DNA from 4 places in the Exiguobacterium sp. BRG2 genome. Region 4 is predicted to be linked to each of the others. Evidence: riboswitches for the same ligand, from Rfam matches in the RefSeq annotation. Region 4 holds a riboswitch; each other region holds the start of a gene.
The links. A riboswitch is a leader RNA that binds a small molecule or an ion and turns the genes downstream of it on or off. The one in region 4 is predicted to bind S-adenosylmethionine.
Positions count from the first base shown of each region.

Region 1: it holds a riboswitch for S-adenosylmethionine, as region 4 does, so the genes downstream of both, msrA (peptide-methionine (S)-S-oxide reductase MsrA) here and mtnK (S-methyl-5-thioribose kinase) in region 4, are expected to answer to the same signal.
Region 2: it holds a riboswitch for S-adenosylmethionine, as region 4 does, so the genes downstream of both, metK (methionine adenosyltransferase) here and mtnK (S-methyl-5-thioribose kinase) in region 4, are expected to answer to the same signal.
Region 3: it holds a riboswitch for S-adenosylmethionine, as region 4 does, so the genes downstream of both, Q9R23_RS09365 (Na+/H+ antiporter NhaC family protein) here and mtnK (S-methyl-5-thioribose kinase) in region 4, are expected to answer to the same signal.

Region 1 is NZ_JAUZUW010000011.1:13,309-16,442, reverse strand. It holds gene Q9R23_RS13225 (Crp/Fnr family transcriptional regulator) at 1-538, shown strand, start outside; gene Q9R23_RS13220 (DMT family transporter) at 551-1,033, shown strand; gene msrA (peptide-methionine (S)-S-oxide reductase MsrA) at 1,110-1,640, opposite strand; SAM riboswitch class I at 1,735-1,838, opposite strand; gene Q9R23_RS13210 (M20 metallopeptidase family protein) at 1,901-3,079, opposite strand.
Region 2 is NZ_JAUZUW010000003.1:82,284-85,417, reverse strand. It holds gene metK (methionine adenosyltransferase) at 57-1,265, opposite strand; SAM riboswitch class I at 1,394-1,520, opposite strand; gene pckA (phosphoenolpyruvate carboxykinase (ATP)) at 1,755-3,134, shown strand, end outside.
Region 3 is NZ_JAUZUW010000006.1:5,585-8,718, reverse strand. It holds gene Q9R23_RS09370 (hypothetical protein) at 1-133, shown strand, start outside; gene Q9R23_RS09365 (Na+/H+ antiporter NhaC family protein) at 173-1,483, opposite strand; SAM riboswitch class I at 1,565-1,669, opposite strand; gene Q9R23_RS09360 (metal ABC transporter solute-binding protein, Zn/Mn family) at 1,739-2,707, opposite strand; gene Q9R23_RS09355 (alpha/beta hydrolase) at 2,877-3,134, shown strand, end outside.
Region 4 is NZ_JAUZUW010000017.1:6,345-9,478, forward strand. It holds gene Q9R23_RS15390 (2-hydroxy-3-keto-5-methylthiopentenyl-1-phosphate phosphatase) at 1-306, opposite strand, end outside; gene Q9R23_RS15395 (2,3-diketo-5-methylthiopentyl-1-phosphate enolase) at 303-1,493, opposite strand; SAM riboswitch class I at 1,564-1,665, opposite strand; SAM riboswitch class I at 1,871-1,974, shown strand; gene mtnK (S-methyl-5-thioribose kinase) at 2,053-3,134, shown strand, end outside.

The sequences.
Region 1 (3,134 bases), on a different contig from region 4:
CTTCATCGTCGCAGGCAAGGTCAAGATTTCTGCTGCTTCGTCAGAAGGAAAACAACGGATTTTACGATTCAAAACACCACTGACAGTGATTGGTGACGCTGAATTCATCAACGAACGGGAAGTGCTGAATACGGTCGAAGCAGTGACCGATGTCGATGTGTTGAGCGTGCCGTATACGATTTTACGCGAGCACAATACAACGAACGTCTTTCTGCAATTTTTACTAAGAACAATTACAGCGAAGTGGTATGCCGATTCGAAATCAGCGTCGCACCACGTACTCTATACGGTCGAGGAGCGATTTGCAGGCTACTTATTATCGATTGCGTCCGAAGCTAGTGACAGTTTGTTTTATCAGGAGATGCGGACGTCGAATCTACATGACGTCGCTGACTGGCTTGGAACAAGTTATCGTCATCTCAACCGGATCATCACGAAGTTGTGTGAGGAAGAGATTCTTGTTCGACGACGTGGCAAGATCATCATCGTCGATTTGGAACGGATTCGCGAGAAAGCGAACGGTAACAGCTATGAGTAAGGAGGAACGAACATGATAATAGGCATTGTGTGTGCCGTATTGGCTGGAATGTTAATCAGTTTGCAGACGGTATTGAATGCTCGGATGAGTGACGCGTTCGGCGCATGGGCAACGACGACGCTGGTTTTCTTCGTCGGCTTCATCGGAGCAAGCATCACGTATGTCCTGTTTCGTGGTGGAACGATCGGACAGATTCAAAACGTGTCACCACTCTACTGGTTCGGTGGACTCGTGGGTGTCGGTGTCGTCTTTTGTGTCATGCGCGGGATTCAATTGCTTGGTCCGTCCGTCGCGATCTCTGTCGTGTTGATTTCGCAGTTGAGCTTTGCCCTTGCTGTTGATACGTTCGGTTGGTTCGGTTTGCCACAAATCGACTTATCGTTTGGTCAGCTCATCGGTCTCGCTGTCATGGTGTGTGGCATCTTCGTCTTGAAACGGTATCAAGTCGTGGCACCGGAACAACAGGCAAAGGATCAAGTAGAACGTGTTTCATGACTTACTTTTTCCATAACAATGAAACAGGTCAGCAAACCAACGTTTACTGACCTGTTTTTATATACATTTTTTTGAATCAGACCGTCGTCGTATCTTTCCATTCCTGCTCGATGAAAGCATCGCGACCAGAGGCAGCACGATCTTTTTTATAATGTTCTGGATTTTTCTTATGGAAGTCTTGATGGTACTCTTCCGCCGGATAAAATTCAGAAGCGGCATCGATCCGCGTCACGATCGGTTGTTTGAAACGATTGCTTGCAGCAAGAGCGTCACGGGAAGCGATCGCTGCTTCGTGCTGCGCATCCGTATGATAGAAGATTGCTGGCGCGTACTGCGTACCGCGATCTTGGAATTGACCTTCTGCATCCGTCGGATCCGTTTGGGGCCAGTAGAGTTCAAGTAAACGCTCGTACGGGAACAGGCTCGGATCAAACGTGATTTGGACGACTTCGAGATGTCCCGTCGTTCCTGTTTTGACTTGCTCGTACGTCGGATTGTCGACGTGTCCGCCCATGTAACCTGATACGATCCCCTCGATTCCTGGTAATTCTTCAAATGGTGTCACCATGCACCAAAAACATCCACCTGCAAATGTTGCTTTTTCCATCTGTCTCTTCCTCTCCGTGGGAAATCCCCATTGTATGTCTGACAGCGAGAAAACGAAAACGACTCCTTCGCTTGGTTGCAAAAGGAGTCGCCGCTTTTTATCAACCAAAGCTTTCGCTTTGCTGGTCGTAGCACCTTGCTATGCGCAGGTTGCTGGGACGTCATCGATCCAGATCTCTCGGTCCACTCTTGATAAGGGTATATGAAGTTGATGTCATTCGTCATCATTGTTGTGATGATACCATTCACAAAGAAATAAAGTCAATCCTTAGAATTTAAGGCACGTAAAACGGTTGCTCCAAGTGTCTTCGCACCGATCAACAACGCTTGTTCATTGATCTCGTACTGTGGATGGTGTTGCGGATAGTTGACGCGACCGTCCGTATAGCCAGAGCCGGTAAAGAAATAACTACCCGGGACGTGTGTTAAGTAATGTGCGAAGTCGTCCGCCGCCATCATTGGTGTGAGTGCCCGGACGGATGCTTCCGGTAAGAAAGCAGCAGCTTCCTGAACGAGCTTTGTCTCATCCGGGTGATTCCAGAGCGCCGGGTAACCAGTCGTGAAGTCAATCGAATACGAAGCACCGATGCCGGCACACGTCGTTTTAGCGACAAGATCGACTTCTTGCCGGAGCTGATGCCGCAGTGTCTCGTTGAACGTCCGAATTTCCCCGACAATGCGTGCCTCACCCGTAACGATATTTGGTGCTGTTCCTGCATGGAAAGAACCGATTGCGAGAACAGCCGGCTCAAACGGATCGACCCGTCGACTAACGAGATGTTGTAAGTTACAGACGAGTTGCGCTCCAGCGACGAGAGCATCTTTTGTTTTATGCGGTGCCTGGGCATGCCCACCTTGACCATGGACGATGATTTCGAATTCGTCGATCGCACACAATGTATGTCCTTCCCGAAACCCAATCGTGCCAACTGGTAAATCATTTTCGAGATGTGTCGCGAAAATCGCATCGACTCCTTCGAGGACGCCGGCTTCGATCATTTGGATTGCTCCGCCGGGGAAGACCTCTTCTCCATGCTGGTGGATGATCCGAATCGTTCCTTGCAATTGATCGCGTATCGGATAGAGCGTAGCAGCAAGGGCCATCACCATTGCCGTGTGACCATCATGCCCGCAAGCATGCATGATACCAGGATGGATCGACCGGAAAGCAAGCGTTGTCTCTTCCTGAAGTGGTAATGCGTCAAAATCTGCGCGGACAGCAATCGTCGGACCAGGCTGTTTGCCTTCGATCGTCGCGACGACACCACGACCTCCGACGGCTGTTTGATGAGGAATGCTCTGTTCTGCGTAAAAGGCGGCAATCCGTTCTGGTGTGCGGACTTCTTGGAAGGATAGTTCCGGATGGCGGTGGAAATCACGGCGTAATGCGATCATCGTGGGTTCGAATTGTTCGAGTGCTTCAAAAAGTTGATTTTGCATGTTCTAGCTCCTTTAACGTGTGTCTTTTCGTGAAAATGGGTACAGATACAGGTAA
Region 2 (3,134 bases), on a different contig from region 4:
AGTTCCGCGGAAACAAAAAAGCCCGAAAACCCAAGTAGGATTTCCGGACTTTTTGATTATGCGAAACGTTTTGCTTGTTCTTCAAGAACTGCTGCTTTATCTGTTTGCTCCCATGGAAGCTCAACATCTGTACGACCGAAGTGACCGTATGCAGCTGTTTGACGATAGATCGGACGACGGAGATCAAGCATGTTGATGATTCCAGCCGGACGAAGATCGAAGTTTTCAGCAACCAATTCGACGAGTTGTGCTTCAGGCAGTTTTCCTGTGCCGAATGTATCAACCGCGATTGATACTGGGTGTGCGACACCGATTGCGTAAGCGAGTTGAACTTCTGCTTTGTCTGCAAGACCTGCAGCAACGAGGTTCTTCGCGACGTAACGTGCTGCGTATGCAGCTGAACGGTCGACTTTTGTTGGATCTTTACCTGAGAATGCTCCACCGCCGTGGCGTGCGTATCCACCATACGTATCAACGATGATCTTACGACCAGTCAATCCAGCATCTCCTTGTGGTCCGCCAATGACGAAACGACCAGTTGGGTTGATGAAGAATTTCGTTGCTGCGTCGATGTATTCAGCCGGGATGACTGGTGTGATGACGTGTTCTTTTAAATCAGCTTGGATTTGCTCAAGCGTAACTTCTTCCGCATGTTGTGTCGAAATGACGATCGTATCGACACGAACCGGCTCGTTGTTCTCGTTGTATTCGACCGTGACTTGTGTTTTTCCGTCCGGACGAAGGTAGTCGAGTTGACCGTTTTTACGCACTTCTGCCAAACGGCGTGCGAGACGGTGCGAAAGCGAAATTGGAAGTGGCATGAGTTCTGGTGTTTCTTTCGTTGCGTAACCGAACATAAGACCTTGGTCTCCTGCACCGATTGCATCGATTTCTGCATCAGACATGCTACCTTCACGTGCTTCAAGCGCTTGGTCGACACCAAGAGCGATATCTGCTGATTGCTCATCGATCGATGTCAATACAGCACATGTATCCGCATCGAAACCGTATTTCGCGCGTGTGTAGCCGATTTCACGAATCGTTTCACGAACGACTTTTGGAATGTCGACGTAAGTGGATGTCGTGATCTCACCTGCAACGAGAACGAGACCTGTTGTAACAGAAGTTTCTGCCGCAACACGTGCGTTTGGATCCGCTGCAAGAATCGCATCGAGGATTGAATCCGAAATTTGGTCACAGATTTTATCTGGATGACCTTCAGTGACTGACTCCGACGTGAATAGTCGGCGATTAAGGTTTGTCATGTATGACCCTCCCAAAAAAGAATTTGACGGTGTACTCATTTCCCCTAGTTGAGTGGGACGGTAAAATGAAAAAAACCTTTCCAAGTCCAAAAAATGGTCAGGGAAAGGTTGTGCGTTCTTCCTTTACCCTCTTATCGTTCGAAGTGTTTACTTCGCTTCAGGAGAGCACCTTTTCCCTCATTAATATATGAATTAATGTAGGACGGTTGCCGGGTTTCTTCGGGCCTTGTTCCCTCCACCTGCTCAGAATAAGAGTATCCGTTACGAATTACATGATATAAAGTTGTACCTACTCTGTCAAGCAAGGTTTCAAATTCTAGTCGAAACTTTTTAAAAGAGATGTTAAACTATTAATGCTGAAAGCGTTTCCAGATAAATAGAAATCAGCACCAGAAAATGATTGCGCTCTCTTTAGTATGTCATATATAATAAATGTGTCATACTAAATTCAGTGAGCCAAAACCAACGTAGGGGAAAGGTGGGGTCAGGATGCCGATGACGGTCCTGAATATCGAAGAACTACTCAAGAAAGAGCATGTGTTCAAACAACTATCTGTTGCTGAACTTGTCGAACATGCGATTCGAAACGAAGAAGGTGTCCTTACTGAGAACGGCGCACTATCTGTAGAAACGGGGAAATTTACAGGTCGTTCACCAAAAGATAAGTTCATCGTCCGTGATTCTTCCTGCGAGTCTCACATTGATTGGGGTCATGTTAACCAACCGATGGATGGAGACAAATTTGAACAATTGTTACAAAAGGTTCTTCGTTACATGAACGAAGCCGATCAGCTCTACTACACAGAAGCTGCTGCTGGGGCAGATACGCACTTCACCCTTCCGGTTCGTGTGCTCACACAATACGCTTGGCATAACCTGTTTGCCAAACAACTCTTTTTACGCGAGTATCCTGAAGTGGCTGCCTTCGAACCGTTCACGGTCGTCTACGCGCCACATTTCAAAGCAGACCCTACCGTTGACGGAACGAATTCCGAGACATTCATCGCCATGTCGTTTGAACACCGGATCGTCTTGATCGGCGGAACCGAATATGCGGGCGAAATCAAAAAATCGATTTTTTCCGTCATGAACTACCTCTTACCACAAGAAAATGTCCTTTCGATGCACTGTTCAGCAAACGTCGGACACGAAGGCGACGTCGCCTTGTTCTTCGGTCTATCCGGTACTGGTAAGACCACCCTGTCAGCAGACGATAGCCGTCAATTGATCGGTGACGATGAGCATGGTTGGTCGCATAACGGCGTCTTCAACATTGAAGGTGGATGTTATGCGAAGACGGTCAATCTGTCACGCGAAAAAGAACCGCAAATTTTTGATGCGATCCGTTTCGGAACTGTCCTTGAAAACGTCGTGCTCGATGAATCTCGTCATCCTGATTACGATGACACATCGTTGACTGAAAATACACGTGCTGCTTATCCGATCACAGCGATCGATAACATCGCTGTTCCATCACGGGCTGGTCATCCGAAGACGATTGTCTTCTTGACGGCTGATGCGTATGGTGTCTTGCCTCCGATCAGTAAATTGACGAAAGAACAAGCGATGTATCATTTCCTATCAGGTTATACATCAAAACTTGCTGGAACAGAGCGTGGTATCACGGAACCGGAAGCAACGTTCTCGACATGCTTCGGTTCACCATTTCTTCCACTGATACCTGAAAAGTATGCGACGATGCTCGGAGAACTGATTGATCGTCACGGTGTGACCGTTTATCTCGTCAACACAGGCTGGACAGGCGGTGCTTACGGGACAGGTAGTCGAATGAAGCTATCGTATACACGGACGATGGTCAACGCTGCCGTCAACGGAACACTTGCAACGATTCCAACAGAAGAGCACCCA
Region 3 (3,134 bases), on a different contig from region 4:
AGTTAGCCTATTTTTCAGTGCACGAAAATCAGGACGTAACCCGTGGGTATGGGGAGGCGCGGGACTCCTTCAGTTTCCACTTCCAGCAATCGCGTATTTGATTTTAGAACGACAAGCGAAGCAGAAAAAATAATGAAACAGGTCCGATCACCATGATCGGACCTGTCGTTGGTTAAGAAGAGATTTTTTCCTGTTGAGCAACTGATTTCTTCGGACGTGGGAAACCAAAGATGATGGCAATCGATCCACAGACGAAGAGCAGGAACGGATAGAACAGATACGGAATCAGTTCCGGTGAAGCCGTCTTCGTCAACTCTGCTGCGATCAAGAGTTGTGCCCCATACGGAATGATACCTTGAATCCCACAAGAGAAGATATCAAGAATACTCGCTGATTTCTTGCGATCGATTTCATACGTATCGGCGATTTCAGCCGCGAGTGGTCCAGCGACAAGAATCGAGATCGTATTGTTCGCCGTTGCGAGGTTCGTTGCACTGACGAGTGCCGCCATACTGAATTCGGCACCGCGACGCTGTGAAATCTTGCGCGTCAACGTCTCCTTCAAGTAGGCGATTCCACCGTTGAACGTAATCAAACTGACGAGACCACCCATGAGGAGCGTCAAGATTGAAATCTCTGCCATGCCCATCATTCCTTTTGACATCGAAAGGACGAACCCACTTAAACCGAAGCTACCGTCAATCATACCGATGATGCCAGTGAGCAATGTACCACCGACGAGAACGAGGATGACGTTAACACCAAATAGTGCAAGGACGATGACGGCGAGATATGGAATCAATTTGTAGAACTCGAATGCTTTAGCCGTTACCGCATCGCCAGAACCAGAAACGAATGCGAGTAAGATGACCGTCAAGATGGCAGCCGGGAGAACGATCATGAAGTTCGTCCGGAATTTATCACGCATGTTCGTTTTTTGCGTTCGAACGGCAGCGATCGTCGTATCTGAGATGAACGACAAGTTATCGCCGAACATCGAACCCCCAACGACTGACGCTGCTGCGATTGCGACGTTGATGCCTGTTGCTTCATGAATACCGAAGGCGATCGGTGCGAGTGCAGCAATCGTTCCAGTCGAAGTTCCCATTGCCATCGAGATGAAGGCAGCGATGACGAACAGACCGCTCATCAGGAGTGACGGAGGTAGGAACGTTAAGGCAGCATTGACGGTCGCATCAATGGCGCCGATTGCTTCTGCCGTTCCAGAGAACGTACCGGCTAATAAGAAGATGAAGACCATAATCATGATATCGGGATTTCCGGCACCGGTTGCGATTCGTTCAACCGTTTGATTAATCGATCCTTTCGTCGTGATTGCAGCAAAGATCAGCGCGATCAAAGCAGCGATAAGAATCGGGAATTTGTAAAAGTCGTCATAGAAGATGCCGGCTCCGATGAAGAGGACCAGAAATACGACGAGGGGAAGCAGTGCCCATTTGTTAGGCGTGATCATTTCATTCATTGTTGACACCTCGTTTCTCAAAGATACAAAAAAAGACCCCTTCGCAAGAAAGAAGGAGGTCTTTATGAAATAAAGACGCTCTTCTTATCTCTCAAGCTTTCGCTTGCTGGATTTGGCACAGTACGAATCAAATCGTCCGCTGCCGAAACATCATTGGGCCAGTCCCTCCGTTTCTCGCGATAAAAAGAAGTCATTCAATTGTTGTAAAACACGTTTCTTACCGTACCGCATTGAGTAACGCGTGTCAACTGTACTTTACTGAAGTGCCTGTTCTAACGTCTGGACGTTTTCTTCCATCAACTTAAAATACGAGCTGTTTTGCTGCGATTTCGTCACCGACTCGAGGTTATGGATCGTCACGGATTTAGCTCCGATTTCTTTTTGGATGACACGCGCAACCTTTGGTGAAACCGTTTCTTCGAACGCGACGTATTTCAAATCATGCATCCGCGCTTCTTTCACTAAAGCAGCCAGTTGCTTTTGTGAGGGTTCATCGGAAGGGGAAATTCCGGCGATTGGAAGCTGCGTGAAACCATATCGTTCGGCGAGGTAACCGTAAGCTGCATGTGTGACGAGAAGTTCTTTTTTTGATCCGTCAGCGACGGCTTGCTTGAACTCTTTATCGAGTGCGTCAGCCTGCTGATCGAACGCTTTCAGGTTTTTTTCGAATGTTGCTTTGTCTTTTGGTACTTCTTTTGATAAGGCGACTGTGATAGAACGTGCCATTGCTTTGGCGTTGACAGGATCAAGCCAGACGTGTGGATCGTATTTTCCATGATCGTGTCCTTCCTCTTCGTGCGCCTGCTCATCTTCTGTATGTCCCTCTTCTTCATGTGCGTGAAGCGTAGCATCCGATTCCAGCAAAGTGACATCCTTACTCGTCTCGATGAACCGGACGTCCGTGCCTTTTAGACTCTCTTGGATTTTTTTTGAATAGGGTTCAAGTGTCGTACCCGTCAAAAGGAAAAGGTCACCTTTGGCAATCTCAGTGAGTTGCTTTGACGTCGGTTCATAGGAGTGCGGATCTGCTCCAGGTGGGACGATCATCTTGACGTTGACTTGATTACCACCGATTTCACGGGCAATGGCAGCTGTTGCGAACGTCGATGTATAGATTTCCGTCTTTTTATCATCTGAAGTCGATGAATCGGTGTTTGATCCACAAGCTGCGAGGATACTTGCGCTCGCGAATGCGACCGTTAAAGCAGGAATGATTTTTTTCATTATATGTTACCTCCGTTATTAAAACGTAATTATTCCGATTTGGACTTTTTCACTATAGCGGAACGTTTGAGAAGCGTCAAGTACGAATACCGAGACGTTCGACTTCTTTTAAAACGGGGTAAAAGGATAATAAAGTGAAGGAATTGGTACGTCTTTTGGAGGTGATCAAGTGAAACGTGAAACTGCATGGCTAATGGGGGGAGCTGCACTACTAACGACGGCAGCTGCGGGAGCAAGTATCTGGAACAATTACGGTGCATTACTTCGATGGACTGAACCCGCCTTGCCAATCACAGAAAAACAACTCGCATCGCGGACACTCACTTACAAACAAGTGGGAGACCGTACCTTACAACTCGATCTCTATTATCCGCCGGGGGAAGGACCGTTTCCGGTCGCGATCTACGCGCACGGTGGCGCATTCGTT
Region 4 (3,134 bases):
AAAGTCCATTCCACCGCTGACGATCGAAAAATCGATGCCTTGACGACGACTGTACTGCAGTAACTCCGAAAATCCGTCGCGAATGACTGCACGCTCCAACAAAAAGTCAAGATAGGCTGTTTTTCCGTCAGACGGCAGAAGTGCGAACATTTGCCCGACACCACTCTGAATCGATAACGTCCGGTCGAGTACACCGCGTTTTAACGGTTCGAAGTCACTCGCTGGCGCAAATGCCTGCATGAGTGCGATGATGTTATCCTGTGTCGTCACCGTCCCGTCGAAGTCACAAAGAATCCGTACGGTCATGACTTGATCCCCCAAGCGTCGAGGGCAATTCGTAATTCTTCATGACGCGATGCTGCCGTCGATAGGGATTCATTTGCGAGTGCCGCATCGAGTGCCTGACGGAAAGCAATGACACCAGCCGCAGCACCTTGCGGATGACCATGTACGCCGCCGCCGGCGTTGATGACGGAATCGATCCCGAAGTCTCGTACGAGTTGAGCGACGAGTCCAGGATGAATACCGGCTGAAGGAACCGGGAAGATTGATTTCGTCTGACCGAGACGGGTCGCTTCGACCGCGATACCACGGGCGACATCCTTTGGCAAAGCGACATTGCCGTAAGGAGACGGGAATAGCGTCAAGTCTGCTCCAGCAGCGCGCGGTAATGTGCCGAGTAAGACAGGAGCTGCGACTCCGTGATTCGGGCTAGCGATCAACGCACCGCTATATGCCGGATGATTGAAAATCGGAACGTTGATTTCCGGATCACTTGCCAGTTCGCGTAAGACGTCGAGTCCGTATGTGAAGGTATTCAGCAAGAAAGCAGTCGCTCCAGCATCAATCAATCGCTTGGCTTGATCCTTGAGCGTAAAGACAGGACCGCTGAGTGTGATCGCATATAACGCACGTTTACCGGTCCGTTGGAAGTGAGCATCGATGACCTCACGTCCGATCCGTGCCCGGTCAATCGTTGGTGTCAATGGATTGTCGTATAGGATCTCATCGTCTTTGACGAGATCGATCCCACCAGCGAGTTGTCCTTCGAGTTGATCACGAAGGAACGATAAATCGCGTCCGATGACTCCTTTGAAGATGCTCATTAATAGTGGGCGATCTTCGACACCGATCAAGGAACGGACCCCTTCGATCCCGAACTTTGCACCTGGAAAGTCCGACGTAAATGTATCGGGTAGTAGCAATTCCGTTAATTTGATTTCACCGTCGAGTGAGAGTTTCCCGAAGACGGTCGTCAGAATCGCAGAAAAGTCGCGCGATACGTTATGTTCCGGGTAACGAATCGTGATATATCCTTTGCCATCGCGCTCTTCGGTATGTACGACTTCCCCTTTGAACGAGGCAAGTTGTTGTTGTTCGAGATGATTCAGTTCCGTCCAAGAACCGACTGTCAGACCAAGCGCGAGTTGTTCAGCGCGCTGCTCGAGTCGATCACGGGCAGTCAATTGATAAGTAGCAGTGATATAAGCCATGTCTTTCCTCCTTCAACAAAAAAATGGTCTCTCGTCAGCGACAAGAGACCATGAATGATTCGAACGTGGACTCTTATCTGTCAGCTTAGTAGCTGCAAGAATTAGCACCGTGCCAAAAGGTCGGTTGCTGCGACATCGTAGGGCTTGTCCCTCCGTCTGCTCTTGATAAGAATTGGATGAAATTGTGAAATCTAATTGCAATTTTTACATGAGAATCGCCACTTGTCAAACTATTTTTAGAAAATTTATTTTTTTGAAAATACTCTTTCTATAGATGACTTAAAAATGATATCCGTTTCTGCTTGATTTCGATTTGACAGCGAGGAAGTCGATTGCGTAAGATTCAAATCAATATCACACACGACAACTACATACGACTCTTATCGCGAGTTGGCAGAGGGAATTGGCCCGATGACGCCGCAGCAACCGACCACTGGGCACGGTGCTACATCCAACAGACGTTTCGTCTGAGAGATAAGAGGACGCAGTGACTTTTCTGCGCCTCTTTTCGATGACGAAAAGAGGCGCTTTTTCGTGTATCACATAGGGGGAAACTGAGATGACATATAAAGCATTCACAGAACAGGACGCGATTGATTGTGTTCGGACATTAGGACTGATCGGCGATGGAGCCGTCGAAGCAGAAGAGATTGGCGACGGGAACCTCAACCTCGTCTTTCGGATTCGAGAAGGCGAACATCGCTTGATTTTAAAACAAGCATTACCATATGCGAAGGTCGTCGGGGAGAGCTGGCCGTTATCGCTCGAACGAGCGTGGATCGAGCAATCCGCACTCCGTGAATTCGCACGGCATGCCGTACCGTTCGTGCCACGTGTTTTTCATGCTAGTCATGAAGAGGCATATACGGTCATGGAAGATCTTTCACATCTGACGATCGTTCGAAGTGGTTTACTCGCAGGTGAACAGTATCCGTTGCTTGCGGAACATATCGGTTCTTATCTCGCTCGGACGTTATTCCATACATCGGACTTTGCGCTTGGTCCGGTTGAAAAAAAACGTATCGCCCGAACGTACTACAATCCGGACTTGTGCGACATCACGGAAAAATTAATCTTCACGGATCCGTTCCATGACGCGGAGACGAACGAGATTGAAGCCGGGCTTGAAGAAGAGGTGGCACGTCTATGGGCGGACGATGAGTTGAAACGCGAAGTCGCAAAACTCGAAGCGCTTTTCATCACGAAAGGAGATGCGTTGCTACACGGCGATCTACATACAGGAAGCATCTTTGCTTCGGCAACGGAAACGAAAGTCATCGATCCAGAATTCGCCTTTTATGGTCCATTCGGATTTGATGTCGGACAGTTCATCGCCCACTTATTCTTTGCAGCATACCCGGATTATTCAGCACTTCGTGATGCCCGGATTCGCGACATCGATACGTTTTGGCTGACGTTCGCTTCGACGTTCCGTGCGTTATGGGAACGGGAAGCCGTCGAACCGTTCCAGGCATCAGGACTCGTCGATGATGTACTGAGCACGATCTTGCAGGATGCCCTTGGCTTTGCCGGTTGCGAATTGATTCGGCGGACGATTGGTCTTGCACCGGTCGCTGATTTAGAATCAATCGATTCAACGACGGAACGCTTAGAGCGGAAACGTCACGCTCTTCGTCTAGG